Regions from separate parts of the Micromonospora parva genome, predicted to be linked through region 1. Evidence: riboswitches for the same ligand, from Rfam matches in the RefSeq annotation. Region 1 holds a riboswitch; each other region holds the start of a gene.

Region 1 (10,341 bases):
ACGCCACTGCTCGCCGCCGCGCGTGCGCTGCTGCGCGCGGCACTGCCCGAGATCGATCGCCGTGGTGTCACTCTGATCGGTGTCTCGGTGGGCAATCTCGACGACAACCCCGTCCAGCCTGAGCTGCCGTTCCAGCCTGACGCCGGTTCCGATCTGGACGCTGCGGTGGACGCGGTCCGCGACCGGTTCGGATCGGCGGCGCTGACCCGGGCGGTGTTGCTCAACCGGGAGCCGGGGGTGGAGATGCCACTCCTGCCGGACTGACCGATACGCGTGCGGCGTCCGCGGTCGAGTTGCGAGCAGAGACACATCACAGCAGGTCGGCGGTTTAGCTGGCGGCTGACGGGTGACCCTTGGGGGGTACAGCCTGACGAGGGGGGCCATGATGTCCGACGACACCAGCAACCGACCGAGCCGCACCGCCGAGCGTCCGCACGACGTGACCGACCCGCTGCTGTGGCAGTTGGCGGTCGATGTGCTGAGCGCACACGAGCCGGACGACGAGGGCCGGTGCCGCAACCTTCAGTGCGCCGGGCAGTCCTGGCCGTGCACGGCCCGCAACGGCGCCGAGCACTCGCTGCGACTGTCCCGCAGCACGCCCGACTCGGTCGAGAGGACCACCGACGGCGACGACAGTGACGACGTGGGCGCGGGCCGTCCCGGGGAGTCCGCGGTGCCGGCCTCCCGCTGGGGCTGGAACGCCGGCCCGGCAGCGTCGCATCGAGGGCCGAAGGCGTCCGCCTCGGCGGCGTGACGGCGGCCCGCACGAGGCACGGGCACCCCGGCTGACAGCACGACACACACGAACGCTCGGCCGGTGACCCGGCCGAGCGTTCGTGTGTCATCCGTCAGAGGCTGAGCCGCTGACCCGGAAAGATCAGACCCGGGTCTGCTCCGACCACCTGCCGGTTGTCCTCGTACAGGGCCTGCCAGCCGCCGGCCACCCGCTGTTCGGCAGCAATCTCGGACAGGGTGTCGCCCGACTTGACCAGGTACGTCTGGCCGCCCGCCACCGGCGCGGTGCGCTGGTGGTCGCGGGTCGCCGGCTGCTCGCCACGCGACGACCGTTCCTGCGGCTTGGTGGGCTTCGCGGTCGACGTCGTCGACTTCTCGGTGGATCTGGTCGACGGCTTCGCGGTGGGCTTGGTCGCGGAGCCGCCCTTCTTGCCGCAGGTCGGCCACGCGCCGATGCCCTGCCCGTCGAGCACCTTCTTGGCAATGGCGATCTGCTCGCCGCGGCTGGCCAGGTCGGCGCGGGCGGCGTACTTCTTGCCGCCGTAACCGGCCCAGGTGCTCTGCGAGAACTGAAGCCCGCCGTAGTACCCGTTACCAGTGTTGATCTTCCAGTTGCCGCCGGACTCGCACTTGGCGATCGCGTCCCAGTTGACGGCGGCCTGCGCAGGGGCGGCCGGCCCGAAGAGGGCGACGGCGCCGGTGACCGCGCCAACGGCAAGGGTGCCGACGGCGAGGCGGCGGGTGGTGACCCGTCGATGACGGGGGGTGTAGACAGACGTCATGTGAGCTTCCTCCACGCCGGCGAGGTGAGCTGTCGGGTTCGGGCCGAGGAGCCCGGCCGCGCGATGGCGGCTTCACCCCGAGGTGACATGCACCGAGGAACGTGTGGGTCCCCCGCTCCTGCCCGGGTGACTGGGTTCCGACGACCGGGGGCAGGATTTGGCGTTGCCGGCCGTGGTGTCCGCGTTGGCGAACCCGACCGACGTTAGGCACGGTCGGTGACGGTCGCCCACCTCTTGTGAACTCTTTCACCGGGCCACGCGGGGTGGGTCCCGCAGCGGTTGCGGGCGATCGACGTCTGTGCAGTGACCATCGTGGACCGTTTTCGATCAGGCCGGCACAGCAGGCGTGACGAACACGGCCACGGCCCGGCCTGACAAGGCGATTCAGGCGGTCGCCTGGTATCTGCGGAGCGCAGCTTCGGCGAGCTGGTGCAGGTATCTGTCACCGCCGGGTTTGTTGCCCTCCTCCTGGATGACCACCAGAGTGGTTCCGATCCGGACGAGGACGCTGTCGCACTTCAGCGTGTCGGCACCGTACGTCGCGCTGCACCTGACGTGAATACTGTCATCGCCCAACCGCGGCCCTGCTGCCACCGCGAAGCGATGGCTGCCGCCCTGGCTGGACGACGCGACGGTGGGACAACGGCCGATCAAGGTTCGCAGGTCGGCCGTTGCCCGTCGTGCACCGTCATCGGCGTATGTCCTGAGGACTTCGGTCCCCACCCACAGGTCATCCGGGCCCGCGTCATAGCTGAGGGTGGCCGCGGCCATCGCTGACGGAGTCCCGGTCAGCCGCCTCGCTGACAACAGCGGGATCATGCTGCCCGAGCAGGCTTCTGAGCGTTGCTCCCCGGCATCAGGCGACATGACTGTCGCGATCTCCACAGTGAATCCTGGCGGCACCGAGTCCGTGGCGACCAGGCGTGCGGACAACGCGGCGGAATAGCCCGGCCCGCCCGTCGCCGGAACTGCTGGCTCGGGCGGCTTCGTGGCTGTGGCCGAGCCCGTCGCCTGCGCCGCGGAGGGGATCGCTTCGCCCGCTGACCGATCCGCTGTACGAGCCGGTGAGGAACCGCAAGCGGTCACCGTACAGACGGCCACCACAGCAGCTGACGTACGCAGCACCATCCTGAGCACCGACGGACTCCACCTTCTCGCGCGGAACGCGTGACGTTAGCAGCGGGCGAGCGATCCCCCTACGGTTACAGGGTGCGGGCCAGCCGGTCGGCGAGCGTCCGGGTGAAGCGGGCCGGGTCGGTCAGCTCGCCACCCTCGGCCAGCACCGCCAAGCCGTAGAGCAGCTCGGCGGTCTCGGTCAGGGCCACCTGGTCGCTGCCCTGCTCGTGGGCCTTGCGCAGCCCGGACACCAGCGGGTGCCCGGGGTTGATCTCCAGGATCCGCTTGGTCGGCGGAATCTCGTGCCCCATCGCCCGGTACATCTTCTCCAGGGTCGGGGTGAGGTCGTGGGCGTCGCCGACGACGCAGGCCGGCGAGGTGGTCAGCCGCGATGACAGGCGCACCTCCCGGACACTGTCGGTGAGGGTGGTCCCCAGCCAGTCGAGCAGCGCCGCGAACTCCTGTCGCTGCTGCTCACGCTCGGCCTCGGCCTGCTGCTTCTCCTCGTCGGTGTCCAGGTCGATCTCGCCCTTGGCGATCGAGCGCAGCGTCCTGCCGTCGTACGTGCCGACCCGCTCGACCCACACCTCGTCGACCTGGTCGGTGAGGAGCAGCACCTCGTGCCCCTTGGCCCGGAACGCCTCCAGGTGCGGCGAGTTCTCGATGGCGGCCCGGGATTCGCCGGTGGCGTACCAGATGTCGCTCTGGCCGTCCTTCATCCGGGACACGTAGCCGGCCAGGTCGGTGGGCTCGGCCGGGTCGTTGGTGGAGGCCACCGACAGGATGTCCAGCAGGGTGTCCCGGTTGTCGGTGTCGTCGATCAGCCCTTCCTTGACCACCGCGCCGAACTCGGTCCAGAAGGTGCGGTAGCGCTCGGCGTGGTTGGCCTTGAGGTCCTTGACCGTGGCGAGGATCTTCTTGACCAGGCGGCGGCGGACGATCTGGATCTGCCGGTCCTGCTGGAGGATCTCCCGGGAGATGTTCAGCGACAGGTCGTGCGCGTCGACCACGCCCTTGACGAAGCGCAGGTACGTCGGGACCAGCGCCTCGCAGTCGTCCATGATGAAGACGCGCTTGACGTAGAGCTGCACGCCACGGCGGCCCTGTGGGGAGAACAGGTCCAGTGGGGCGTGGCTGGGCAGGAACAGCAGAGCTTCGTACTCGAAGGTGCCCTCGCCCTTCATGTGCACGACCTCGAGCGGGTCGGCCCAGTCATGGCTGACGTGCTTGTAGAACTCGTTGTACTCGGCGGCGTCGACCTCGTCGCGGGGTCGCGCCCAGAGCGCCTTCATGGAGTTGAGGGTCTGCACCTCGCTGGTGGGGGCCTCACCGTCGGCGCCGGGCCGCTCCACGCTCATCCGGATCGGCCAGGCGATGAAGTCGGAGTAGCGCTTGACGATGTCGCGGACGGTCCACTCGACGGTGTAGTCGTGCAGGTTGTCCTCGGTGTCGGCCGGCTTGAGGTGCAGTGTCACAGCGGTGCCCTGCGGCGCCTCGTCGACCGCCTCGATCGAGTACGTGCCCTCGCCGGTGGACTCCCAGCGGGTGCCGCCGGTCTCGCCGGCCTTGCGGGTCAGCAGGGTGACCCGGTCGGCGACCATGAACGCGGCGTAGAAGCCGACGCCGAACTGGCCGATGAGGTCCTGCTTGGCGTGGGCGTCGGCGGACTCCCGCAGCTGGCGCAGCAGCTCGGCGGTGCCCGACTTGGCGATCGTGCCGATCAGCTGGACGACCTCGTCGCGGGTCATCCCGATGCCGTTGTCCCGCACGGTGAGGGTGCGGGCGTCGCGGTCGATCTCCAGGGCGACGTGCAGGTCGTCGGTGTCGGCGACGAGGTCCTTGTCGACGAGGGTGGCCAGCCGGAGCTTGTCCAGTGCGTCGGACGCGTTCGAGATGAGTTCCCGCAGGAAGACGTCCTTGTTCGAGTAGATCGAGTGGACCACCAACTGGAGGAGCTGACGCGCCTCGGCCTGGAATTCCAACGTTTCGGCCTGGTTGCTCACACCGTCTCCCATCTCGGCTCGTACGGAGGTTCGCGGAAAGGATACGAGTCGTCACCGGTCCGGCTGTGGGCGCGTCCGGGTCGTATTCCCGATTCGCTCGCCCCGCTCCGGTGAGATAGCTGACTTTGCTCAACAGAAGTCAGCTCGGATAGCGTGACGGCCATGAAGCTCGCTGGAAGCACCGCCCTCGTCACCGGCGCCAACCGTGGCCTCGGCCGCCACCTGGCCGCCGAACTCCTCGCCCGGGGCGCCACCGTCTACGCCGGCGCCCGTAACCCCGACCGCGTCGACCTGCCTGGCGTGACGCCGGTACGCCTCGACATCACCGACCCCGCATCGGTGGCCGCCGCCGCCGCGCTGGCCGGCGACGTGAACCTGCTGATCAACAACGCGGGCACCGACTTCCGAGCCGACCTCCTCGACGGCGACCTGGACGTGCTGCGGCAGGAACTGGAGACCCACTACCTCGGCACGCTGTCGATGGTCCGGGCGTTCGCGCCGATCATCGCCGGCAACGGCGGCGGGACGATCCTCAACGTGCTCTCCGTGCTGTCCTGGTTCAGCTCCCCGATCCACGGGGCCTACGGCGTCGCCAAGGCCGCGCAGTGGTCGATGACCAACGGCGTGCGCGTGCGCCTCGCCGACCAGGGCGTCCGGGTCGCCGGCCTGCACGTCGGCTACCTGGACACCGACATGGCCGCCGACATCACCGGCCCGAAGTCCGACCCGGCGGAGATCGCCAAGATCGCGGTCGACGGCGTCGAGGCCGACGCGTACGAGATCGTCGCCGACGACGTCAGTCGGCGGGTACAGGCCGGGCTGGCCGGCGGTGTCGCCGCGCTCTACCCCCAGCTTCCCTGACCACGACGCGACGGGCCGCCGCCGGGTTGCCGGCGGCGGCCCTGCTCGGGTACGCGGTCAGCTCGCCTGCAACGTCACGTCGTCGATCACGAAGCTGGTCTGCAGCGAGGAGTCCTCGGTGCCGGTGAACGTCAGCGTCACCGTCTGCCCGGCGTACGCAGCCACGTTGAGCGTGCGCTGGACGTAACTGCTGGAGGCGTTGAGGTTCGAGTACGTCGCCAGCGTGGTCGAGCCCATCCGCACGGTCAGCTTGTCGTACGCCGTGGACGTGGTCGTCTCGGCGGTGTCGATGCGCGTCCAGAACGACAGCGTGTAGCTGGCGCACCCGGCCGGCACGGTCACCGACTGGGACAGGGTCTCGGTGCGGGTGCTGCCGTACCCGTTGAGCCACGCCTTGTACGACCCGGTCCGGGCCGGCTTGCTGCTGGAGTTGGTGATCACCCCGGAGGATGCGGTCCACGGCGTGCTGCCGTTCTCGAAGCCGCCGTTTCCGACCACCTGACCACCGACGCAGGTCGGGGTGCCGCCACCCACGGCGAGTTGCCACAGCGCGTACGCGACACCGTCGGCCGCCCGGTTCAGCACCGTGGCGCTGACGTTGGCGGTGGTGTCACAGGACCGGTGGTAGCACGGGTCGTACGCGGAGTTGGCGGTGCCACCCCACTTGGCCGCCTGGGCGCTGGTCTTGCGGGCGCTGGCCCCGGCGGCGTAGCCCGAGGTGGGGATGCCGGCCTGCTGGAAGTAGTAGTCGTCGGAGCGGCCCTGCCCCTCGACGTTCTCCTCCGGTTGCAGGCCCAGGGAGTCCCAGTACGCCTTCAGCGGCACCGCGGTGGTCGAGGTGACCCGGTTGATGAAGTAGCCGCCGTTGACCGAGCCGACCATGTCGAAGTTGTAGTAACCCTTGATGTAGCCGCGCTGGGTGCTGGTGAGCGAGTTGACGTAGAACCGGGAGCCGTTGAGCCCCTGCTCCTCGTCGGTCCACCAGGCGAACCGCACCCGCTTGGTCATCGTCGGGTTCTGCACGGCCAGGACCAGCGCGTTCTCCAGCAGGGTCGAGGAACCCGTGGCGTTGTCGTTGATGCCCGGACCGGCCGAGACGCCGTCCAGGTGCGCGCCGAACATGACCACCTGGTCGGCCGGGCCGCCGGGCCACTCGGCGATGAGGTTGTTCGAGGGGTACGTGCAACTGGAGCAGTACTGCTCGCTGACGGTGTAGCCGGCCGACTGGAGCCTGGTCTTGACGTAGGTGAGCGAGGCGGTGTAGCCGGCCGAGCCGGCCCGTCGGTTGCCACCGTTGCTGGTGGCGATGGCGTTGAACTGGGTCAGGTGCGCCTGGACGTTGCTGACGGAGATGTCCGGCGCTGCGAGTGCGGCGACGGACCCGGCGATCGGCCGGGCCACCGTCGTGGCGGTCGGGGGTGACGCGGTCACCGGTTGGGCGGCCAGCGTCACGGTCGTCGCGGCGAACACGGCGAGCGCGACTCTCGCGCTCAGCGTTCTGCCTCTCATGGGGGCTCCTCGGGGTCGGAGGGATACCCGAGACAATTACAGATGTCGATGTACTAGGCATCGGTCGTTCGTCCCGAACCGCCGCCGGTTCGACGGTGGGTACCGGCGTCAGCACAGCTGAGTAGAAGTGTCAGGATGGGTAGGTAACGCGGCAGGGGTCGTCAGGCCCGGAACGGGGGCTTGCGATGGGGTCGGATCGAGCGTGACACGACCCAGCAGCGACCTGTTCCTCGGCGGCGGCGAAACCGGGCGGTTGATGGCCGAGCTGGACTGGGCCCGCACCCCGCTCGGCCCGGTCAGCGAATGGCCGCAGAGCCTGCGCGCCGCCGTCCGGATGGTGCTCTCCTCCCGGTACCCCATGCTGCTGCTCTGGGGCGAGAACTACTCCCAGCTCTACAACGACGCCTACTCGGCGCTGATCGGCGACAAGCACCCCGCCGCGCTCGGCGACGACGTGCGGGTGACCCTGGCCGAGGTCTGGGACGTGCTCGCCCCACTGGTCGAGGAGGCCATGGCGACCTCGGTGGCCAGCTGGGTCCCCGCGCTGCAACTGCTGCTCAGCCGGGCCGGCTACCGCGAAGAGGCGTACTTCAGCGTCTCGCACGCCCCCGCCCGCGACGACGACGGGCGCACCGTCGGCGTGCTGACCGTGTGCAGCGAGGTCACCCAGCAGGTGATCGGCGAACGTCGGCTGCGCCTCCTGCGCGACCTGTCAGTGCTCGGCGACGGGCGCACCGTCGACGTGGACGCCACCGGCGCACGGCTGGTCGGCGTGATCGACGACCACCCCCTGGACGTGCCGTTCGCCGCCATCTACCTGCGCGACGGCACGACACTGCGCCGGATCGCCTGCACCGGCGGCGACCGGCGGCACGCCCAGACCCTGCCGGACGCCGTCGAGCTGACCGACCCGGGCCCGCCCGCGTACGCCTGGGGGCTGGCGGACGCGGCCGAGGGCCGGGCGACCGAGGTGACCGACGTCGCCGACCGGTTGCCGCTGCCCGCCGGCCCGTGGGACGACCCGGTCCGCACCGCGCTGGCGCTGCCGCTGTCCTCCGCCGACGAGGGTCAGCCCCGCGGCGTCCTGCTCGCCGGGGTGAGCCCCAGCCGTGGGCTCGACGAGGCGTACCGCTCGTTCCACCAGCTCCTCGCCCAGCAGATCTCGGTGGCGTTGCGCAACGCCCAGGAGTACGAGGAGGAGCGGCGCCGCATCGAGGCGATGGCGGAACTGGACCGCCTCAAGACCGACTTCTTCGCCAACGTCAGCCACGAGTTCCGTACCCCGCTGACCCTCATCCTCGGCCCGCTGACCGACGCCCTCACCGACGCCACCGCGCCGCTGGCACCGGTGCAGCGGGAGCGGGTGGAGACCGGCTGGCGTAACGCGACGCGACTGTTGACGCTCGTCAACAGCCTGCTCACCTTCTCCAGCCTGGAGGCCGGGCGGGCGCGCAGCGACGCCCGGGTGGTCGACCTGGCCGCGCTGACCGCCGAGCTCGCCGGGGTGTTCCGGGCCGCCGTCGAGCGGGCCGGGTTGACCCTCGAGGTGAGCTGCCCACCGCTGCCCCGGCCGGTCTCTGTCGACCCGGTCAACTGGGAACGCATCGTCACGAACCTGCTCTCCAACGCCCTCAAGTACACGTTCATCGGCCGCATCCGGGTCACCCTCGACGCCGACGACGAGGAGGTGCGTCTCACCGTCGCGGACACCGGCATCGGCATCGCGGAACGGGACCTGCCGAAACTCTTCGAACGCTTCCATCGGGTACGCGGCGCCCGCTCGCGCAGTCACGAGGGCACGGGCATCGGTCTGGCCCTGGTGCACGAGTTGGCCCGGCTGGAGGGCGGCGACGTCCGAGTGACCAGCCAGGTGGGCGTCGGCAGCCGGTTCACTGTGACGCTGCCGTGGTCGGCGACGCACCGCACCGCGGTCAGCGGCCCGACGGTCGGCGGGCGGGGTGACGCGGCCCGGGCCGCCGTCGAGGAGGCGGTGGGCTGGCTCACCGAACCGAGCGACGCGGTGACCGAACCCGACCCCGCGACCCGAACGACCACGGACGAGCTGGCCGGGGCCCGGATCCTGCTCGCCGACGACAACGCCGACATGCGGGCGTACCTCACCCGGCTGCTCACCGCGCAGGGCTGGCGGGTGCGGGAGGTCACCGACGGTCAGCAGGCCCTCGACGAGATCCACCGCGACCTGCCGGACCTGGTGCTGACCGACGTGATGATGCCGGTGATGGACGGCTTCGACCTGGTGCGCCGGCTCCGGGCGGACCCGGCGACCCGGGCGCTGCCGGTGCTGGTGCTCTCCGCCCGTGCCGGCGGTGAGGCCAGCGTGGAGGGCCTGAGCCTGGGCGCCGACGACTACCTGGTGAAGCCGTTCGCCGCAGCCGAGCTGGTCGCCCGGATCCGGGCCAGCATCCGCCGGGCCCGCGACCGTACCCCCGCGGCGGCCCTCGGCGGCGAACCGGCGACCGTCGCCGCCTCCGCTCCCCCTTCGCACCCGGCCCCGGTCGGCCCCGTCACGGCGGACCCGGCTGTCGAACCCGTCCGCGACGCGGCGGTGCTTCCGCCGACGCCGGCCGACCCGGACGTACTGGGCGATCTCCTGGACGTCGGGTGGACGTACCCGTCCGAACCCACCTCGGCGGCGGCGCTGCGTCGGGACGTGCGCGGCGCCCTGGGTGAGCTGGACGTTGACCCGGACGTCCTGGAGGATCTCCTGCTCGCCGCCTCCGAGGCCATGAACAACGCCGTCGAGCACGCGCAGCGGCCCAGCCGCCCGGAGGTGCGGGTGCGCGTCCAACTGGGTGGCGGCCTGGTCCGGATCTCGGTACGGGACTTCGGCACCTGGCGGGACCGCCGACCGGCGATGGACCGGGGGCGCGGCGCGCTGCTGATGAACGCCTACGGCGACGTGCGACTGGTCTCCACCGCCGAGGGGACGACGGTGACCATCGAGCGTCGGCTGGCCTGAGCGGCGGCAGCGCGTCAGAGTCGACGGCCGCCGCCGTCGCGGGCGATGATGCCGTCCAGCCGCTCCCCCGGGGTGAGGTGCGCCGGATCGAACCAGAAGATCACCACCTGGCTGTCGAGACTCCACCGCGTCACCCGGGCGTCGACCTGCCGACCGTCGACGGTGCCGATGATCCGCTTGGCGGGGCCGACGAAGTAGCCGAAGGTGGGCACCGGCGCGGCGGCAGACCCCTCGTCGTAGCCGATCTGGTGGAACCCGGCGCTGCGGTCACTGCCCTCGACGTCGTTGACCAGGAGGTCCGTGGTCAGCGAGCCGCCGGTGGTTTGGCGACCGGCGGCCAGGCCGATGGACACCT
Region 2 (10,341 bases), on a different contig from region 1:
GACGACCGGCGCCGGCGTACTGGCCCGGTGTGGCTCGTGGCGGGCGCCCCGGGCACTGCTGAACGCGCTGCAACCGAGCATCCGGTGGATGCTCTTCGGCGACCGCTGCGAGCCGGCCGACATCCGCCTGGTGACGTCGGCGGTGGCTCGTGCCTCGCTGCGCTCGATCGGCGGGTTCCGCGCCTCGATCGGCACCCAGCACCGACTGGACACCCTCGCCGCGCTGGCCCACCTGCCGGCCGCCGCCCTGGTCGGCGACCGGGACCGGCTGACCCCACCGCCGTGCGCCGAGTCGATCGCGGCGGCCCTGCCGGCCACCGAGCTGACCGTCTGCCCGGGTGCCGGGCACATGTTGATGATGGAACGCCCGGACGAGGTCAACGCCGCGCTCACCGGCGTGGTGCGGCGGGTGCTCGCCGAATCGCCGTCGGCCAGCTGCGACGTGACCCCGGCCGAGACGGGTGCCTGAGCACGTTCGCGCACCTCGGGCGCGGCGGGTCGAGCCCGGGGCCGTACCCTTCTGCGGTTGGCCCGCGCGGTTCCCGCCGCCTGCCGGCGACCTTTGAAGGAGCGTGCGTTGACCGACCAGAACGGCCTTGAGCAGGAGATCGCCGTCGAGCAACGACACCTCGACCGGGTGTACGCCCGACTGGCCGAGCTGCGGCAGTCGGCCGTCCGTGCCGAACGCGACGGCTACCGGATGGCACGGGTGGGCACGCACGGTGCCCTGGTCGAGCGCGACGCGATGGTCTTCCACGCGGCGCAACGGCGGCACACCCTGGACGCCGAGCACGAGGGGCTGGTCTTCGGCCGGTTGGACCTGCGCGACCGTCAGGTGCTGCACGTCGGGCGACTCGGGATCCGCGACGAGGACGCCGTCACACTTGTCGTCGACTGGCGTGCGCCGGCCGCCGCCGCCTTCTACCAGGCGACCCCGGCGCAGCCGCTGGACGTGGTGCGGCGCCGCACCATCCAGTCCCGCGCCGAGCGGGTCACCCGGATCGAGGACGACCTGCTGGACCCGACCGCCGCCCCCGAGGGGATGACGGTGGTCGGTGACGGCGCGTTGCTGGCCACCCTCTCCAAGGCCACTGGTCGGGGCATGCGCGACATCGTGGCGACCATCCAGCGGGAACAGGACGAAGCGATCCGCTCCCCCGGCTCCGGGGTCACGATCGTGGCGGGCGGCCCCGGCACCGGTAAGACCGCTGTCGCCCTACACCGGGCAGCCTTCCTGCTCTACTCCGACCGCAGTCGCTACGCGGGCGGCGGCATCCTGGTGGTCGGCCCGTCGTCGGTCTTCGTCGAGTACATCGGCTCCGTGCTGCCGTCGCTCGGTGAGGACACCGCGACCCTGCACTCGCTGGGCACCCTCTTTCCGGGCATGACCGCCACCCGCACCGATCCGCCCGAGGTGGCGGCGGTGAAGGGCTCACTGCGGATGCGCCGGGTGCTGGAGCGTGCGGCCCGCGACGCGGTGCCGGGCGGCCCGGGTGAGCTGCGGCTGCTCTACCGGGGCACGCTGCTGCGGTTGGACCGGGCCGCGCTGGACCGGATCCGGGACCGCGCGCTGCACCGCGGCGCACCACGCAACGAGGTGCGCCGGGCCGGTTTCGACGGGGTGTTCGCGGCGCTCTGGGCGCAGGCCCGTGAGCTGAGCAGCGGCCGGCTGCCGGAGCAACCGGCCTTCGAGGCCGAGATCGCCGAGCGGTCGGAGTTCCGGGAGTTCCTCAAGGCGTGGTGGCCCCGACTGCACCCCCGGCACGTACTCGGTTGGCTGGCGCAGCCGGACCGGCTGCGCCGGTACGCCGCGGGAATCCTCTCCTCGGCGGAGATCCGGCTGCTCACCGCCGCGTACCGGAACCTGGACTCGGCCGGGCTGACCATCGCCGACGTGGCGTTGCTGGACGAGTTGGACGCGCTGCTCGGTAAGCCCGCGCAGCCGGCCAAGGCGCGACGCGATCCGTTCCAGCTCGCCGGTGGTGTCCGCGAGCTGAGCACCCTCGGCGAACGGCAGCGGGCGGCCCGCGCGGCGGCCCGGGAGCGGCCGGAGGACTACCGGGACTACGCGCACGTGGTGGTGGACGAGGCGCAGGACGTCTCGCCGATGCAGTGGCGGATGGTCGGTCGCCGTGGCCGGCTGGCCTCCTGGACGGTGGTGGGCGACCCTGCGCAGACCGCGTGGACCGGCGACCCGGAGGAGCTGACCCGAGCCCGGGACCAGGCGCTGGGCCGGCGTAAGCGACACGAGTTCACGCTGACCACGAACTACCGCAACTCGTCGGAGATCTTCGCGGTGGCGGCGGCGGAGATCCGCCGGCTCTATCCCGACCTGCCGCTGCCGACCGCCGTCCGCTCCACCGGGGTCGAACCGGTCGAGCTGGTGGTGCCGGCCGCCGGGTTGGAGACCGCGACCGTCGAGGCCGCCGCCGGCCTGCTGGCCGAGGTGGAGGGCACGGTCGGGGTGATCACGCCGGTCCCCCGCCGTGACGAGGTCGCCGGTTGGCTCGGCGCGCTCGGCGCGCCCAGGTTGCAGGTGGTGACCAGCCTGGAGGCCAAGGGCATGGAGTACGACGCGGTGGTGCTGGTCGCCCCGAGCGAGATCCGGGCGGATCCGGGCGCCGGGGTACGCACCCTGTACGTGGCGCTCTCCCGGGCCACCCAGCGGCTCACCACCATCGACCCGACCGGCTGACCTGCGCGGACCGCCGCCAGCGCGAGGCATCACCCGTACACTTGCACACATAGCGATGTGAGCATACATTTGACCGGGTCCCGGCCGGCGGCGGAAGGTGAATCTCGTGGGCGCAGGTCATGACCACCACCATGGGTCCGTCGCCAATGCCGCACACCAGCACCGGGGTCGACTCTGGGCGGCGTTCGGGCTGCTCGCCACCCTGATGGTGGTCGAGGCGGTGACCGCCCTGCACACCGGCTCACTCGCCCTGCTCTCCGACGCCGGGCACATGTTCACCGACGTGCTCGGCATCGGGATGGCGCTCGCCGCGATCACGGCGACCCGGCGGGCCACCAACGACCCGCAGCGCACCTTCGGGCTCTACCGGCTCGAGGTGCTCGCCGCGCTGGCCAACGCCGTCCTGCTCTCCGGCGTGGCGATCTACGTGGTGATCGAGGCGATCCGTCGGTTCGGCGACCCGCACCAGGTCATCGCCGGCCCGATGCTCGCGGTGGCCGTGCTCGGTCTGCTCGCGAACATCGCCGCCTTCGCCCTGCTGCGCGCCGGGGCCCGGGAGAGCATCAACCTCCAGGGCGCCTACCTGGAGGTGCTCGGTGACCTGCTCGGCTCGGTCGGCGTCATCGGGGCGGCGCTGCTCATCACCGTCACCGACTGGTGGTGGGCGGACCCCCTGGTCGCGGTCGCCATCGGCGTGTTCATCCTGCCGCGCACCTGGCGGCTGGCCCGCGCCGCTATCCGCATCCTGGTGCAGGCCGCCCCTGAGCACCTCCAGGTGACCGCCGTGCACGACCGGCTGGCCGCGGTGCCCGGCGTCGTCGAGGTGCACGACCTGCACGTCTGGACGCTCACCTCGGGCATGGAGGTGGCCTCCGCACACCTGACCATGGCGCCTGGGGCGGAGGTCGGCGCGGTGCTCACCGCGGCGCGTACGGCCCTGCACGACGACTTCCGCATCGAACACGCGACGTTGCAGATCGAGCCGGGCGCCGCCTCCGGCGCGTGTGGCTCCATCGAGTGGTGACGATCTTTTCGGAGCATTGCTCACTTTTAAGGTAATTTTCCGTGGTGACGCACGCACCGTCCGTCACATTGGCTGCAGCGGCCCCACCGGCACCGGTAGGCTCGGTCCCGGCCTCCACCAGGCGGCGCCTCCCGGCGCCGGTGGCGGTCGCCGCCTAATCGCCCAACCGGGCGAACCGGGGAACCATGTTCCTGGGGTGCATCCGCGTCAGCGGTAGGGATCTTCCGTCCCGAACCCGTCAGCTAACCCGGTCGGCGGCTGACGGAAGGACATGCGCAGTGGCACCAGCACGACCACCCGCCGCCCGACTGGCGGCCCTGATCGTCGCGATGTTCGCCCTCGGCGTCGCGCTTCCGGCCGGCACCGCCTCGGCCGCTCCCCCGACCGGCCTGCGGGCCGCCGCACCCGACTCCGACGAGGAGGGCGGCACCCCGGCGTTGCGCGCCCAACTCGAGGCGGCCAGCAAGGGCTACCTGGACGCCAAACGAGCCCTGGACACCTCGGTACAACGGCAGAAGCAGCTCACCACCCAGCTGAAGACCATCGAGGTCGAGATCGACCAGCGCAACGGCAAGGTCGGCGAGATCGCCGAGGTGGCGTACCGGACCGGACGACTCGGCGCGATGTCGGCGCTGCTCAACAGCAGCACCCCGGAAGGCTTCATGGACCGGGCAGCCGCCCTGGACGCGGTGGCCGCCAACGAGGACCGGGTGCTGCGCGACCTGCTGAAGAGCAAGGACCAGGCCACCCGCACCCGGGTCGCACTGGACGGCGAGATCATTGAACAGCGCAAGCAGGTCGCGGTGATGGCCAAGCGCAAGGAACAGGCCGAACGGGCCCTGACCGTGGCCACCACACCCAAGACACAGAGCACCGCCGACACCGGCTCCAACCGGGGCACCTCCACCGCCAACGCGACGGCCGCGCCGCGCAACTCCGACGGCTCCTGGCCTTCCGAGTCGTGCAGCGTGAACGACCCCACGCCGGCCAGCGGCTGCATCACCCCCCGTACCCTGCACGCGCTCAACCAGGCCAAGGCGGCGGGCTTCACCCGGTACGTCTCGTGCCACCGCCCCAGCGGCTCCGGTGAGCACCCGAAGGGCCGGGCCTGCGACTTCGCCGCACAGAAGGGCGGCTTCGGCGGAGCCGCGACCGGCGGCGACAAGACCTACGGCAACAACCTGGCCGCGTACTTCATCCGCAACGCGGACCGGCTCGCCGTGCTCTACGTGATCTGGTACAAGCAGATCTGGCTGCCCAGCAGCGGATGGAAGTCGTACAGCGGGGCGCACGGGACCCCGTCCACCGACCACACCAACCACGTACACCTGTCGGTCTACTGACCCACGCGTGGAGATGCCTGTGAGTCATCGTGATGACTCACAGGCATCACCCGCGTCCGGGGCCGGCTACGTCGCCGGGCGTACCCCTGATGTCGTCGCTCGGCGGACGACCCGGCCAGGGCCGGCGGGCAGCATCGCGGTATGCCTCGGATCCGACCCACCACCCGCAAGGCGCTGCTCACCCTGCACCTCGTCACCTCGCTCGGCTGGCTCGGCACCGACCTGGTGCTGCTCACCCTCGGCATCGCCGTGCAGCGGGGCGCCGACCCGGCGGTGGTCTACCCGGTCACGGCCCTGATCGGCACGGTGCTGTTCGCGCCGCTGAGCGTCCTGGTCTGGCTGATCGGAGTGGCCAGTTCGCTGCTCACCCCGTGGGGCCTGCTGCGGCACCGCTGGGTGCTGGTCAAGCTCGTGCTCACCACCGTGATGGTCGGGCTGGTGCTGTTCCTGCTCACCCCGAACCTGCGCCACGCCGGAGCGGTCGGCGCCGCCCTGCCCGCCCGGGATCGCGCCGACCTGGTCATCGCGCCGGCCGTGTCGACCAGCCTGATGATCATCGCGACGGTGCTCTCCACCTACAAGCCGTGGGGCCGCCGACGCACCGCCGCAGCCACCGTCGCCGGCCGCGGCCGCGCCACCGCACGGTCCTAACGACCCCCGCCCACCCATGACGCTCGTGGCCGGCGTCCACCCATGATCGCGCGTGGCCGGCGCCCACCCGTGATCGCGCTCGAACCAGGATGTAGTGGCCTCGATGCGACAGGAGGCCACTACATCCTGGATTGAGCACGATCATGAAGCGGGGTGGCGGGCCGGGGCGGGGCGGAGGGTCAGGCCGGGGGCGGTGGGGGTTCGCCGGTGCGGTCGAGGGCTGCGCCCAGCCGGGTGGCGAGGGCGAGGTGGGCGGCTCGGGCCTGGCGGAACGCGTACCGGAACAGCGGCGTCGGCGCCGTCAGGGTGATCTCCACGTCGATGCGGACCAGGCCGTCGGGCTCGGCGCGCAGTCGGGTGTGGTTGCGCACCGTGGTCGCCGGCCACTGGCGGGCCACCATGACGATCTCGTCGGTCTCGCTGATCAGCACGTCCGCGTGGTACGTGGTCCGGAAGCGCAGCGGGCCGGCCACCAACCGGTCGTTGATCGTGTAGCTGGCCCGCGCCCCGGGCCGGGGCGGCACCCGGCGGACCTGGACGATCAGCGGATGCAGCTCGCCCTGCCGGGTCAGGTCGCTGAGCAGCGCCGCGGCCTCGGCTGGTGAACTCCGGGCCTGGACGGTGTAGCTGAAGGTATCGCTGCTGAGCACACCGTCTCCCGCCGCCGTTGGTCGCCCGATCGTCCCGTACCGATGTCCGGCTGGCAACGCCCGATCGCACCCGACGCCGCGCCGGGCCGGGCCGATGCGGCGAGCCGCCACCATCTGCCCCATTAAGCTCAGTTAGTGCGAAATCTTCCGAAGATGCCGGAGCGCGGCCACCTGTACGGGGACAACCGATGAGCGGGCACGTGATGGTCTTCGCGCCCACTCCACAGCTGACGGTGACCGTTGACCAGCCAAACGATCACCCCGAGCTGCACCTGCACCCCGGCGGGCAGGGCGTCTGGCAGTCCCGGATGGTGATCTCCCTCGGTGTCGACGTGGTGCTCTGCACCGCCCTCGGTGGTGAGATCGGCCAGGTGCTGGAGCCGCTGCTGGTCAGCGAGGGCGTGGACCTCAAGGTGGTGGTCCGCGACTCCGGCAGCGGCGGGTACGTGCACGATCGCCGGGACGGCTCCCGGCAGGAGATCGTCGACGTACCCGGGCAGCCACTGAGCCGGCATGAGATCGACGAGTTGTACAACCTCGCCCTCGGTGAGGGCCTGCGGGCCTCGGTGAGCATCCTCAGTGGACCCAACGAGCCCTGGCTCGTACCGGCCGACCTGTACCGACGCTTCGCCGCCGACCTCGGCGCGAACGGCGGCCGGGTGGTGGTCGACCTCTCCGGCGATCACCTCGGTTCGGTGCTGGAGAGCGGGGTGTTCTTCCTCAAGGTGAGTCACGAGGAGTTGATCCGCGACGGCCGCGCCCGCAGCGACGACACCGTGGAACTGACCCAGGCCATGTACGAGTTGCACGCGGGCGGCGCCGAGACCGTCGTGGTGAGTCGCGCCGACCAGCCGGCGTTGGCGCTCATCGACGGGGAGTTGTTCCAGGTCGAGATGCCCCGGCTGGAGGCCGCCGACCCGCGCGGCGCGGGCGACTCGATGACCGCCGGAGTGGCGGCCGTCGTGGCCCGGGGCGGGGACATCCGCACCGCCATCCGCACCGGCGCCGCCGCCGGCGCGCTGAACGTGACCCGGCACGGCCTGGGCACCGGACGACTGGACTCGATCACCGGCCTGGTGGACCGGGTCCGACTGGTGCCGGCGGACAGCCGGCAACAGGAGCGGACCACCCCGGACGAGTTGGCCGACCGGGTGGCCGAGCGATGACACTGCGAGTGTTGATCACCAACGACGACGGGATCGCGGCGCCGGGCATCCAGGCGCTGGCCTGGGCGGCCCGACAGCGGGGCCTGGACGTGGTGGTCGCCGCGCCGATGGAGGAGGCGAGCGGCACCAGCGCCGCGATGAGCGCCATGGAACGCGACGGGCGGGTCGTCGTGAACGACCACCCGCTGCCGGACCTGGCCGGTGTGCCGGCGTACGGGGTCGCCGGGTCCCCCGGCTTCATCACGCTGATCGCCCTGCACGGGGCGTTCGGTCCACCGCCGTCGGTGGTGCTCTCCGGGGTCAACCGGGGTGCCAACGCCGGCCGGGCGGTGCTGCACTCCGGGACCGTGGGCGCCGCGTTCACCGCCGCCACGAACGGGTGCCGGGCGATGGCGGTCTCCCTCGACGTGCTCTCGGCCGGCGAGGCGACGGCCGCGAGCGGTGGCGCCGCGGTGGACGCCGCCGCCCGCGTACGCGACGCCGAGCGGCACTGGAGCACCGCCGCGCGGGTCGCCCTGGACCTGCTCCCCCGGTTGACCTCCGCGCCGTCGGAGAGCGTGCTCAACGTGAACGCCCCGGACCTGCCGCACGGGCAGCTTCGCGGGGTGCGGCGAGGCAGCCTGGCCAGCTTCGGCCAGGTGCAGATGACGGTGGCCGAATCCGGCCACGGCTTCGTCCGTACCTCGCTGGAGGAACCGGGGCAGGCCGCACAGCCCGGCACGGACGTGGCGTTGCTGGCCGCCGGGTACGCGTCGGTGACGGCCGTCCGAGCGGTCACCGAGGCGACCGACATCGACCTGACCGGCCTGGACGAGCAGCCCTGACGGGCGCTCAGGCGCCGGGCAGCACCTCGGGGGTGGCGGCGCCGGCGAAGTAGGGCTCCGGGGCGCCGAAGAGGCCGAGCAGGCCCGTCACCCAGAGCTGCCGGTGCACGAACCGGCTCGGCTCGGTGACGACCAGCTTGACGTCGCTGACCTCGGCCGTCTGGAAGCCGGCCACCATGGCGCTGATGCCGACCGAGTCGATGAAGGTGACCAGCCTCATGTTGAGTTCGATGCGCAGCGGCCGGCCCTTGGCCAGCACCTCCGCGATCGCTTCGCGCACCTCGTACGCGGTGTCGACGTCGATTTCGCCCCGTGGGGCGATCTCCACGACACCACCGGACAGAACCGACTTCACGATCGACAGGCTCACGCGAGCACCTCCACCCGCCCGTCCCCCGGGCGCCTCATCAGTACGCGGGCCGCGACCGAGAGTATTCCTCCGATGGCCTCGGTCGCCACCCCTCGGGATGAGCAATTCGCGGATCCGGGCCCAAAAAGCTGCCCATATCCGCACTTTTCAGTATTTGATTACTCAAGAGTTTTTGTTATCTGAACATCGACGATCAGTCGGGACCGACGCGCCGCCGAACCAGGGTAGCGGTCCGGACGCGGCACGCCCGACAACCGGCCCCCGACGTACGCCAGCCCCGTGCGCCGTCGGCGTGTCGCACCCGGTCGGCGGGTGTGATCCGTGCCGCCGGTTGCCCACGCGCCCTAGCATCGGCCGGGACACCCGCCGTGACGGAGAGGATCTTCGATGATCAAGCGACTTGCCGGGTTGGCCGGCGTCGGCGTTCTGCTCGCCCTCGTCCTGGCCTGCGGTTTCGGTGGCGGAGACGACGATGACGACGATGACGACGACTTCGCCCGCGGCGTCACCGTGTCAGCGGTGCGCTGAGTCGGTGGCGCGCCGGGTTGCCGGCGCGCCGAGCTGGCGGTGCTCCGCGGCGGTCGGGGTTTGCGCCCGGCTGACGCGGGGCACTGCGGGGTGGACGACACCGTGACGCGCTGGAAAGACGCCGAAGTCCGAAGTGGCCGGCGGCTTCGGCACCCGAGGAGGTAACCACGATGTTCGGAACCAACCTGCTGGACCGCCGCAGCAAGCCGGAGCGGATCGCTGAGCAGGCCTGGGAGCACCTGCTCTCGGCGGTCAGCTCCGCCGGAGACAGTGTGCTGGACACCGCCCGCTCGGCCCGTCGCAACAGCAGTGACCTCGCCGACGGGGCGGGTGACCTGGTGGGATCCGCCGCCGAGGAGGCGCGACGCCGCGCCTCGCTGGCCTTCGACGCGCTCGCCGGCCGCCAGCCGGCACTGCCCTGGACGCTGCTGATCGGCGCCGCGCTCGCCGGCGCGGCGGTCGGTTGGGCGGTCGGTTCCGCCGCGCGGGCCGCGGGCAGCCGCGACGACCGTGCCGTCGACGACGTGGAGTTCGTCGACGTCGACCGCCCCAACTCCCCCGCCGTCTGAACGACAGCGCCACGACGGGCTCCACTCGACTTGGGTCGGGTGGAGCCCGTCGTGGTGCTGGGGTGGAACCGGTCCGCCGGGTGCCGGACCCCTCAGGCGGCCCGGCGGACCGGTGTCTGGTGGTGATCCGGGGTCCCGACCCGGATCACCCGCTCAGCGACTCGTGCAGGTGATGGCCGTCGGGGGCGTGTTGCTGCCGGTCCAGGAGCCGAGGAAACCGGCGGTGGTGCTGGCCCCGGCGGCGAGCGCGCCGTTCCAGCCGCTGTCCCGGACCGTTACCGCGGCCCCGGTCTGGGTGTGGGTGCCGCCCCAGAGTTGGTTGACCTGCTGGCCGTCGGTGAAGGTCCAGCCCAGCGTCCACCCGGCGATGGGGGCGCTGCCGGTGTTGCTGACCGTCAACTCGGCGTGGAAGCCGCCTGACCAGGAGCCGGTCACCCGGTAGGTCGCCGCACAACCGGCGGCCGGCGGCGGGGTGGTCGGCGGGGGCGTCGTCGGCGGCGGGGTGGTCGGGGGCGGCGTGG
Region 3 (10,341 bases), on a different contig from region 1:
ACTGACGCCGGCGGCGGCGGAACCACGAACGGAGCGACATGCGCGGCGACCTGGTCCGAAAGCTGGCCGCCCGGTGCCTGACCATCGGGTTGGCCGTGCTGGCCTTTGTCGTGCTGGCACTCACGGGTGCCACCGGCTGGGGGCTGGCACTGGCCGTCGCCGCGCTGGCCGCCACGGCCGCCGAGCAGCGGATCCGGCCCGGCGCCGACCTGGTGGCGGAGACCACGTTGATCGCCGCGGCGATCCTGGTCGGCTACGCCCGGCGGCTGGACGACGGGCTCAACGTCGCACTGGTCGTCACCGGGCTGGTCCTGCTGGGGCTGGTGCTGCTGGTGGGTCCGCTGCGCACCGCCGGCAGTCTGGAGATCCGGGCGGCCAACCTGCCGGTCCGCGCCTGGACGCCGCTGGTCGCCAGCCAGCTCGGCACGGCGCTGCTCGGGCTGCTCGCCGCCCTGGCGCTCGCCGCCGCGCTCGCCCTGCCGGCCGGGGTGGCGCTGGCCGCCAGCCTGCTGGTCGGGGCGGGCGCCGGTGCTGTCGCACTGGACCTGGCCCGGCGACGGTTCCGGCCGCGGGCCGGCGGTGGGCCGGTGGCCGCCGCGCTGCGCCGGCACCGCCCGGAGTTCCTGCTCTACTTCTCCGCACCCCCCGGGTCGGAATACCAGGTCACCATGTGGCTGCCGTACCTGGAACGGATCGGCCGACCGTTCCTGGTCGTGGTGCGCGAACCAGAGTTCCTGGCCCCGATCGCGGCGGCAACCGACGCGCCGGTCGTCTACTGCCCCACCCTGGGGGCGATGGACGAGGCGTTGGTGCCGAGCCTGCGGGTGGCGTTCTACGTCAACCACGGGGCGAAGAACAGCCACTGTGTCCGCTTCACCCAGCTCACCCACGTCCAGCTGCACCACGGCGACAGCGACAAGGCGCCGAGCGCCAACCCGGTGTCGGGGATCTTCGACCGGATCTTCGTGGCCGGGCAGGCGGCGATCGACAGGTACGCCCGCGCCGGGGTGCAGATCCCGGCGGACAAGTTCGTGGTGGTGGGTCGCCCACAGGTCGAGTCGATCGAGGTACGCGCGGAGCCGGCGCGCGGGTTGGCACACCCCACGGTGCTGTACACCCCGACCTGGACCGGGCACCACGCCGACGCCGACTACTGCTCGCTGCCGGTGGCGGAGAGGCTGCTGCAGCGGCTGCTGGAGCGCGGCGCGACGGTGATCCTGCGGGCCCACCCGTACACCGCGCAGAACCCGGCGTCGGCACGTCAGCTGGGCCGCCTCACCGAACTGCTCGTCGTCGACCGGGCGCGCACCGGCCGCCAGCACGTGGTCGGCGCGGCGGCTCGGGAGCTGAGCCTCACCGAGTGCGTCAACTCCTCCGACGCGCTGGTCTCCGACGTGTCCGGCGTGATCTCCGACTTCCTCTACTCCGGGAAGCCGTACGCGGTCACCGACATGGGTGGCGAGGGCGAGCGGTTCGTGGAGCGCTTCCCGTTGGCCGGGTCCGGTTACGTGCTGCGCCGGGACATGTCCAACGTGGACGACGTGCTCACCGCACTGCTGGACACCGACCCGTTGGCCGAGGCCCGCTGGGCCACCCGCCGCCGCTACCTGGGTGACTTCCCCGCCGAGTCGTACGCCGAGGCGTTCCTGGCAGCCGCCCGGCGCGAGCTGGCACCGGCCGAGACGCTCACCGCGTCCACCCCGGCATAGCCGCTCAGCGGTACGGGTCGAGCAGCGCCAGCACGGCCGCCGGGTCCTCCACGTGCGCGTTGTGGCCGAGGCCGGGCAGGGTGGCCACCGGCACGCCGTACTCCTTGAGCTGTTCGTCGGTGACCATCGGATCGTGCTCCCCGCGCGCCAGCACGACCGGCGCGTCGGTCGCCGCCAGCAGCGCGGCCAGGTCGGGCTCGCCGACGGCGAACGCGGTCGGGTCCATGGCGAGGCGCCACCGGCCGTCGACCTGGCGCAGCCCGGCGTCCACCACCGGGTCGTCCGGCGGCACCAGGCCGGCCAGCCCGGAGACCCGCAGGTAGCGGCGCGCCGCCTCGGCGCGGGTCGCGAACCAACTGATCGGGCGGGCGGCGAGGTCGGCGGCGCGGGTCAGCTCGTCGGGTGACCAGACGGCCTTGATGCCCAACCCGACCACGGCGTCCACCGGCGTACCGGCGGCGCGGGCGGCCAGCGCGAGGCCGACCACCCCGCCCAGCGAATGTCCGAGCACGACGAGCCGGTCGCCGGGCGCCAGGCCGCGCGCTATCCGGTCGGCGAACCCCGCGAACGTGTACGACTGAAGCGGTGCCGCCCAGCCGTGGCCGGCGAGGTCCGGTGCCAGCCACCGCCCCGCCCAGCGCTGCTCCAGCAGCGGCGCCCACGGCAACCAGACGTCCCCGGTCGTGCCCATCCCGTGCAGGAGCAGCAGGACCCGCCCGCGACCGGCTTGACCACCCGATTCATCCACCACGGCCGCAGTCTCCCACGGTTCACGGCCTGGTACGAGAGCCGTCATCCACGCCGCCCCCACCAAAGAATGATCCACTGTAGAGTTCCGGGCCGGACGGACAGAGCCACCTGTCGATTCCGTCCCGAGGGGAGCCACTGTGTACAGGATGTACGGGTCGGCGCTGGTCGCGGCACTGGCAGCCGTCACGCTCGGCGTACCGCACCGGGCGTCCGCGACGCCATCGGACGTGGCCGCACCGAACGGCGCAGCGGTCACGGCGGCCGACCGGGTGCTGCGGGTCTACAACAACAACATCGAGAACCTGGTGGTGAACAACTCCGACGGGAGCTGCACCCGGATCTCCGGACCGGACCACCTGACCTCGATCCTGGTCGACGACGCCGGTCGCACGGGCACCAGCGGCGTGGTGGCGCCCGACATCCTGATCGTGCAGCAGGTGCGCGGCACCGGCCAGGCCGAGGCGTACGCCGACCAGCTGTCGGCGAAGTTCGGCTACCCGGCGGGCAGCTACGGGGCGATCGTGGCGTGGGACGACCCGGAGCCGTGGGGCAGCACGCACAAGTGCAGCTCGCAGTCGCTCGGCGACCTGAAGAAGAAGCAGACCAACGCCATCATCTGGAACAAGCGCACGCTCAACCTCGCCAGTGGCGACATCTCGAAGTACTGGAGCGCGGGCTGGCTCAAGCCGGGCACGGCGTACGCGAACGGCGCCGGGTGCACGCTGTACAAGCCGCCGAACAGTGACCCGGACAGCACCGACTACTACAAGTGGAAGCGGACCAGCGCGATCGCGGCGCGCTTCACCATCAAGGCGACCGGCACCAGCGTGTTCGCCGCGACGATGCACCTGCCGCAGGAGAACCGGCAGAACGCCTGCGCCGGTGACGGCGACCGGGGCATCGCCAACAGCGGCATCCACCTCGGTGCGGACGCGACCACGCTGCTGAACGCGTCGACGATCCGCGTGGTGGGCATCGACGCGAACCGCACCGGCATCGCCCCCGGCACGCTCAGCGGCTACGGCATGACCGGGTACGGGTCGGCGGCCACCAACGGTTCCAGCAAGATCGACTACTTGTTCGTCAGGGGCAGTGTGCAGTCGTCCGCCGTCGACCACACCGTGGTCGGGACGAAGTCGAACCACAAGGCGTTGTACGGCTTCATCACCTACTGACCGCACCGCCGAAGACGCCGCGGGCGCCGGCCCCTTGTGGGGGACGACGCCCGCGGTCCTCGGCGTGCCCGGGTCAGGCGGAGTAGCCCCGGCTGGTGATCCAGTTGGCCAGGTCGATGGTGGTGATCCAGTACGACGGGTCGGCCGGGTTCGCCGAGTCGGCGATCCGCACGGTGCGACCGTTGTCCTTGTAGCCCACGACGGCGATGTAGTGCCCGCCGCCGTAGGAGTGCCAGCCGCCGTCGGTGTCGGTGGCGTCCCCGACGACGTTGGCCACCACGCCCCGGCCGTCGGTGATGGCCTTCACCACGTCGGCCTGGAGGCGGTCCATCTGCGCCGGGCTGGGCGCGCTGGGGAACATCCGGGTCCGGTACGGGGAGCCCTTCACCTCGGCGTTGAGCACCCGGGTGGTGTCCTCGGCCGAGTTGGTGCCCATCTCGGTGGTGCCCAGCTCGGCGCCGAGCTCCTCCTGGGTGCGGTCGATGCCGGCGGCGCTGAGCGCGTTGCGGGTGGCCGCCGGGCCGCAGTTGTAGTAGGTGTTCTGCGCCTCGTAGTCGTAGTCGAGCACCTTGGTCGCGGGCGGCTTCGGCGGCGTCGGCTTACGGGTGAGGTCGGGGTTGCTCTTGGCCTTCGCGGCGGGGGACGCGGCGCTGGTGGCCGGCGCGGCGGTGGTCGGCGCGGCGCTGGCCGAGGGGGACGCGTCCCGAACGTCGCCACGGGAGGCGGCGACGTCGCTGCGCATCTCGGCGACGGTGGTCGCGGTGCGCTGGTCGGCCGGGGCGTCGTCGGCGGTGGTGAGCAGGGCACCGCCGGTGGTGGCGATGGCGAGAGCCGCGGCGGAGGCGACAACGATCTGGTACGGGCGCTCGGTGGCGAGGCGGCGGAGCTGACGCTGCAGGGTGTGCTTCACGGGGTCCTCCACGGATCGGGGGGAGAGCGGCACACCGGGGCCGGACCGGTATCCGGGCAGGCGCCAGCGCGCGGACCGTGGTCCGCGGATGGTGAACCGCTCAGGGGAACGCCCGGCGTGGCCGGGCGGGGAAGGCGATGACCCGGGGGGTCAGCTCACCGTCACTGGACGAATGAGCGGGTGCATCGCCGCGCCGTGGAGGCGAGGGAACAACCGAGGGGTGGAAAGGTGCTGCACGAGGATGGGACTCCTTCCGACACCGCCTACCGGGTTAGCTGACGGATTCGGGCGGGAAGATCGCCCTACCGCGGGCCGTGGCTCGCGGATTCACCCCGGACTTACTGATGGGTCCCCGGTTCGTTGATCACGATTAAGCGGGTCGATGCGGCGTCGCGTCTTGCGATCGGTTACCGCATCGGACAGGACGACAGTACTGGCGGCTCCGCGCCCTGCCAAGCCGGGCTCACCTGCGTAAACCTCAATCGGCGAGGCAATTTCTGCGCGTATTGCCGATGATGTGACTCGATGGGACAACCGGTTACGGGCGCGCCTACGGGCGACAACCGGACAGGCGACGAAGAACGCGACCATAATCGCGGGAACAATGGCGCGGCTCGTGCCGGACGTCCGATTTCACAATTGCGTGACCGGCCTCACATCACAGATCGGGCTCAACCCGCCCGGGCCGGTCGCCACCGTGCCACGACGGCCGGGCGCAACGCCCCCGCCACCGTCCGGCGGGCGGCCACCGGGTGTGGGCGCAGCCGGGCCGCCGCCGCGTACGCCTCCTCGGCGAGGGTACGAGCCGACTCGGCGGCCAGCTCCGCGTCACGCCAGGCGGCCCGCTCACGGTCGGCGGCCGCCTGGTAGTCGGCCAGCCGCGCATCCCGGACCACCCGGCTGATCAACACCTCCTGCTCGACGGGGTGGCGTCGGGGATCCCAGCCGTGCCGGTGCCCGAACACGTCACCGAGCTGCACCATGCTCAGGTCACCCCGCCAGTACGCCGCCATCGCCGCCCGGTGCAGATAGCGCTCCCGGGCCGCGTACTCGGCGGGGGTGTGCGGGGTCCGTGGGGTGGGCAGCGCCCCGGCGCCCGCGAAGCGACGCGCGGCGGTGTCCGCCGCGTCGTACCCGGTCCAGGCCCGCTCCATCTGCTCCTGGGCGCTCAGCCAGGCGGCACGTCTCCGCCTGGCTGTCGTCGCCGCGCCGGCCGCGGCGACGGCCACCTCCTCGGCGTAGCGGCGCAGGTCGGCAGCCTCGGCGGCGGCCACCTCCCGGGCGGTGGGCGCTGCCGGGAGCGGGTCGTCGGCGGGCCGGTCCCGTTCGGGGCGGGCGGCCAGCACGGTGAGCAGGCCCAGGGTCAGCAGGACCAGGGTCGACCAGATGGCGGCGGCTCGCGGCACCTCGGTCACGAACTGGTAGAAGACGGCGGTCTCCATGGTCGGCACCTCGGGGAGAGAGCAGTGCGATGGGGCCACACCGGCCGGCGGGCCACGGCGGGCCACCGGTCGGCGGGTGGGAAGCGGGTGGGGCGACAGGCGCGGCGGCGGGACGATCGTCCCGGTGGCTCAGCGCCGGGGTGGGGCCCGGCAGGCCCGACCGCTCGCACTGTCGACGAGGGGCAGCCGGTCGGACTCCGCCGCGCGGACCGGAAGCACGCCGGTCGCGGTGACGCAGTGCTCCTCGGGGAGCGCCCCGGGCGAGTCGACGGCCCAGGCGGGAACGGCCTCCTCGACGGCGTCCGGTGGGATCGCCGCTGCCGGGCGCGCCGCAGCGTGCGCCCCGACGTGCCGACCGGAGGCCGCCAGCGGCCCGGCGGCGACGGAGGCCGACACCACGCTCGACGGTGGCACCGGGCTGGGCGTCGACGCGGCGGCCGTGGCCGGGCCTGCGCCGAGCGCCAGGGCCGCGACGACGGCGAGGCTGGTCAGCACCCGCGTCGCCCAGCGCGCCACCCACCACAGCGGACAGGTGAACGCGACCGGAAGCACGTCCCCACGCTACCGTCACGCCGAGGCGGGCGCACCGACCACGGGCGTGTCGGATCGCGCCGCGCCGACCCGTTTGACCAGGGTGGACGCTGTCAGCGCCGGTCGGCGTACGGTGATCGGCCGTTGGCCAAACCGACCTCGTCGGCGGCCCCCGCGGCCCCGCCCTCGGCGTCGCCGTCACCGGCGGTCGGGGCACCGGCCGCGCGTTGCCGGGGGACGGGCGCCGGCCGGGCCGGACGGCGCGGTGCGAGCCGGCGCATCATCGGGGTCTCGACGAAGCGGTGCAGCAGCCCGGCGAGGATCAGGTTCGCCACCAGGAAGCCGAGCACCACGGCGGGCCCACGCCAGCCCGCGAAGCCGGTCCCCCAGTCCCCGCTCCAGCGCAGCACGCTCGTCATCACCAGCACGTGCACCAGATAGAAGGCGAACGAGACCTCACCGAGCCAGATCAACGGCCGGGAACGCCACGGCGAGCGCCGACCCCGCACGTCCGCGTCAGCGGCAGCGGTGATCACCAACAGGTACGCGACGGCGAGCAACGTGGTCCACAGCTCGGCGCGGATCCACTGCGCGGCCGCCACCCAGGTGACCACGAAGATCGCGCTGGCCACGGCCAGACCCGGCCCGCGCCAGAGCCCTCGGCGCATCAGCTCGGCGGCCACCGCGCCCAACCAGAACTCCAGCGACCGGACCGGCGGGAAGATCTGGGTGAACCACCACCGACTCACCTCCGGCACCAACTCCTGCGCCGGCCACAGCGCGAGGATCAGCAGCGGCAGCGCGACGATCAGCGCCCAGAGCAGCTTCGGCCGGGCCCGGCGCAGCAACGGCAGGGCGAGCGGCAGGCAGAGATAGAAGAAGAACTCGCAGGAGAGCGACCAGCTGACCGTGTTGATGCTGTAGAACCAGCCCGGCCGGGGGTCCCAGGCCTGCAGCAGCAGCAGGTTCTCCAGCGCGGCCGCCGGCAGGACCGGGTCGGCGAACCACCAGGCGACCACCAGCGTCGCCGCCCACAGCACCAGGTGGTTCGGGTAGATCTTGGCGACCCGCCGCCGCCAGAAGGTCCGCCGGGAGTCACCCGGCCGGGCCGACCAGACCAGCACGAAACCACTGAGGATGAAGAAGAACTGCACCCCCGAGAGGCCCAGGGTGAACAGGGCGTCGACCACGGCCTTGTAGTCCGGCTCGGCGATGATCCGCATGGTGCCCGCGTGGAAGCCGAAGACCAGCAGGGCGGCGATCCAGCGCAGCCCGGTCAGCGACGGCAGCCGGGGCAGGGCGGGTGCGGGTGGGGCGGCCGACGTCGCGGCGACGCTCGTCATGCCGGGATCCCGGCGCTCGGCGGGGTCACCAGCACTGTCGTAGCCTCCTCGGCGCGGCGTCGGACGGCGCGACGGCGACGCCCGCGACGGCCCGGCAGGGCCGCACCGAGGCACCCTACCGGGTCACTCCTGGGTGAACCGGACGCGTCCCACCCGCCGTTTTCCGCGCCACGGCACCGCCCGCCAGTCGGCGTTAACCTTCCGCTGCCCGGGAGTTCAGAGACTCCACCATCGGCGGCAACGTCAGGTTCCGGGGCCGGCCACCCGGGTCGTCGAAGGTGGCGGGCGTGGTCAATGAGCCGACGCACGCACCGCTGCTGAGCATCGTCGTGCCCGTGTACGGCGTCGAGGCGTACCTGTACCAGTGCCTTGAGTCGATCCGGGCCGACATCCCGGCGGGCGAGTCGGACGCGGTCGAGCTGATCGCCGTCGACGACGCCTCCCCGGACGGCTGCGGCGACATGCTCCGCGCGTACGCGGCCGGTCGCGACGGCGTCCGCGTCGTGCATCTGAGCAGCAACGTGGGCCTAGGGCTGGCCCGCAACGCGGGGCTCGACGTGGCCAGCGGCCGGTACGTCTGGTTCGTCGACAGCGACGACTGGTTGCCGCCGGGCACCATCGCGGCGGTGCTGGACCGGCTGCGCCAGCACCAGCCCGACGTGCTGATGCTCGACCACCTGCGGGTGCACGAGGACGGCCGGCGGGAGGTCGACGCGAGCAGCCCGCTGCTGCGCGGGATCACCGGCGTCACCCGGCTGGCCGACCAGCCGCGCCTGCTGCGGGTGCAGCACACCGCCTGGAACAAGGTGGTCCGGCGGGGCTTCATGGACGAGTTGGAGCTGCGCTTCTTCCCCGGCTGGTACGAGGACATCCCGTTCAGCCACCCGCTGCTGATCGGGGCCGAGAAGATCTCCGTGCTGGACCGGGTCTGCTACCTCTACCGGCAGGGCCGCCAGGGCGCGATCACCTCCACCCGCAGCGGCCGGCACTTCGACGCCTTCGACCAGTACGAGCGGCTGATGGACTGGGTGGCCCGGAAACACCCGGACGAGCGGTTGCAGGCCGAACTCTTCGAGCTGATGATCAGCCACTACCTGGTGGTGGTGGGCAACGACGGCCGGCTGCACCCGCACCTGCGGCGCGACTTCTTCCACCGGGCCGCCGCGCACTACCGCCGGTACCTGCCCACCGGCGGCTACCCGCTGCCCCCCGGCGCGACGGGACTCAAGCACCGCCTCGTCGGGCGGGGTGACTGGTTGGCGTACTCGGCGCTGCGCCAGGCCCACCGGGTCGCCGGTCGGCTGCGTCGGCCGGGCCCGGTGGCTGCCGACGGCGGTTCGCCAGCCGTCGACGAGGAACCGGGCCGACGGGCGGACAACGCGCCGACACGCAGTGGTGCGCCCACCCCGGAGCGCCGTGACGCGCTGGCCGGCGGCCGGCTGACGTGATCGACCCCACCGCACCCCGAGGCGGCACCCGGCACCGTGGTTTTCCAGGTCGTCCGCCCGCCGGGTGGACGACGACAGCACCACCGCACTCCGGTGCGGGCGTACCTGAGCAGAGGTCGGAATGACGGCGACAATCAAGATCGGACCGCACGCGGTCGGTGCCGGTGAGCGACCGTTCGTGGTCGCCGAGATGTCCGGCAACCACAACGGCGATCTGAATCGGGCGCTGGCCATCGTCGACGCGGTGGCCGACAGCGGGGCGCACGCACTGAAGCTCCAGACGTACCGGCCGGACACCATCACCATCGACGTCGACACGCCGGCGTTCCGGATCTCCAGTGGGCACGAGCTGTGGGGCGGGGAGAACCTGTACCGCCTCTACGAGCGCGCGCACACCCCGTACGAGTGGCACGCCCCGATCTTCGAACGGGCCCGCGAGCGTGGCCTGACCGTCTTCTCGTCACCGTTCGACGCGACCGCTGTGCAGTTGCTGGAGTCGCTGGACGCGCCCGCGTACAAGATCGCCTCGTCGGAGCTGGTCGACCTGCCGCTGATCCGACTGGTGGCCAGCACCGGCAAGCCCATGGTGATCTCGACAGGAATGGCGACGGTCGCCGAGATCGACGCCGCCGTGCGCGCCGCCCGCGCCGGTGGCGCGGCGGGCATCATCCTGCTGGCCTGCACCGCGTCCTATCCGGCGCCGGCGGCCGACAGCAACCTGCGCCGGCTGCCGGTGCTGGCCGGTGCGTTCGACGTGCCGGTGGGGCTCTCCGACCACACGCCCGGCATCGGGGTCGCGGTCGCCTCGGTGGCGCTCGGCGCCTGCTTCATCGAGAAGCACGTGACGCTGGACCGGGCCGACGGTGGCGTGGACTCGGACTTCTCCCTGAACCCAGCGGAGCTTTCGGCCCTGGTCGCCGAGTCCGGCCGCGCGTACGCGGCCCTGGGCGGCACCGCGATCGGCCCGACCCCCGCCGAGCGGGAGGGGCTGCGGTTCCGCCGGTCGCTCTTCGTGGTCGAGGACGTCCGGGCC

What was found. A riboswitch is a leader RNA that binds a small molecule or an ion and turns the genes downstream of it on or off. The one in region 1 is predicted to bind cyclic di-AMP.
Region 2: linked by a shared signal. The riboswitch ahead of AB0C03_RS13160 (coiled-coil domain-containing protein) and the one ahead of AB0C03_RS25360 (transglycosylase family protein) in region 1 are both predicted to bind cyclic di-AMP.
Region 3: linked by a shared signal. The riboswitch ahead of AB0C03_RS22095 (C39 family peptidase) and the one ahead of AB0C03_RS25360 (transglycosylase family protein) in region 1 are both predicted to bind cyclic di-AMP.

The regions. Positions count from the first base shown of each region.
Region 1 covers NZ_JBEZFX010000011.1:2,758-13,098, reverse strand. The annotation lists gene dinB (DNA polymerase IV) at 1-264, shown strand, start outside; gene AB0C03_RS25365 (hypothetical protein) at 386-754, shown strand; gene AB0C03_RS25360 (transglycosylase family protein) at 849-1,517, opposite strand; cyclic di-AMP (ydaO/yuaA leader) riboswitch at 1,518-1,690, opposite strand; gene AB0C03_RS25355 (hypothetical protein) at 1,902-2,402, opposite strand; gene htpG (molecular chaperone HtpG) at 2,720-4,648, opposite strand; gene AB0C03_RS25345 (SDR family oxidoreductase) at 4,799-5,497, shown strand; gene AB0C03_RS25340 (M28 family peptidase) at 5,555-7,006, opposite strand; gene AB0C03_RS25335 (ATP-binding protein) at 7,209-9,986, shown strand; gene AB0C03_RS25330 (hypothetical protein) at 10,001-10,341, opposite strand, start outside.
Region 2 covers NZ_JBEZFX010000004.1:407,398-417,738, forward strand. The annotation lists gene AB0C03_RS13145 (alpha/beta fold hydrolase) at 1-469, shown strand, start outside; gene AB0C03_RS13150 (HelD family protein) at 578-2,695, shown strand; gene AB0C03_RS13155 (cation diffusion facilitator family transporter) at 2,802-3,719, shown strand; cyclic di-AMP (ydaO/yuaA leader) riboswitch at 3,861-3,992, shown strand; gene AB0C03_RS13160 (coiled-coil domain-containing protein) at 3,998-5,062, shown strand; gene AB0C03_RS13165 (hypothetical protein) at 5,204-5,713, shown strand; gene AB0C03_RS13170 (SRPBCC family protein) at 5,893-6,363, opposite strand; gene AB0C03_RS13175 (1-phosphofructokinase family hexose kinase) at 6,552-7,529, shown strand; gene surE (5'/3'-nucleotidase SurE) at 7,526-8,353, shown strand; gene AB0C03_RS13185 (STAS domain-containing protein) at 8,361-8,723, opposite strand; gene AB0C03_RS13190 (hypothetical protein) at 9,111-9,251, shown strand; gene AB0C03_RS13195 (hypothetical protein) at 9,422-9,820, shown strand; gene AB0C03_RS13200 (cellulose binding domain-containing protein) at 9,974-10,341, opposite strand, start outside.
Region 3 covers NZ_JBEZFX010000008.1:361,941-372,281, forward strand. The annotation lists gene AB0C03_RS22075 (bifunctional cytidylyltransferase/SDR family oxidoreductase) at 1-5, shown strand, start outside; gene AB0C03_RS22080 (CDP-glycerol glycerophosphotransferase family protein) at 39-1,709, shown strand; gene AB0C03_RS22085 (alpha/beta fold hydrolase) at 1,714-2,460, opposite strand; gene AB0C03_RS22090 (hypothetical protein) at 2,597-3,634, shown strand; gene AB0C03_RS22095 (C39 family peptidase) at 3,708-4,556, opposite strand; cyclic di-AMP (ydaO/yuaA leader) riboswitch at 4,790-4,931, opposite strand; gene AB0C03_RS22100 (hypothetical protein) at 5,216-5,986, opposite strand; gene AB0C03_RS22105 (hypothetical protein) at 6,116-6,538, opposite strand; gene AB0C03_RS22110 (acyltransferase family protein) at 6,631-7,860, opposite strand; gene AB0C03_RS22115 (glycosyltransferase family 2 protein) at 8,148-9,308, shown strand; gene pseI (pseudaminic acid synthase) at 9,430-10,341, shown strand, end outside.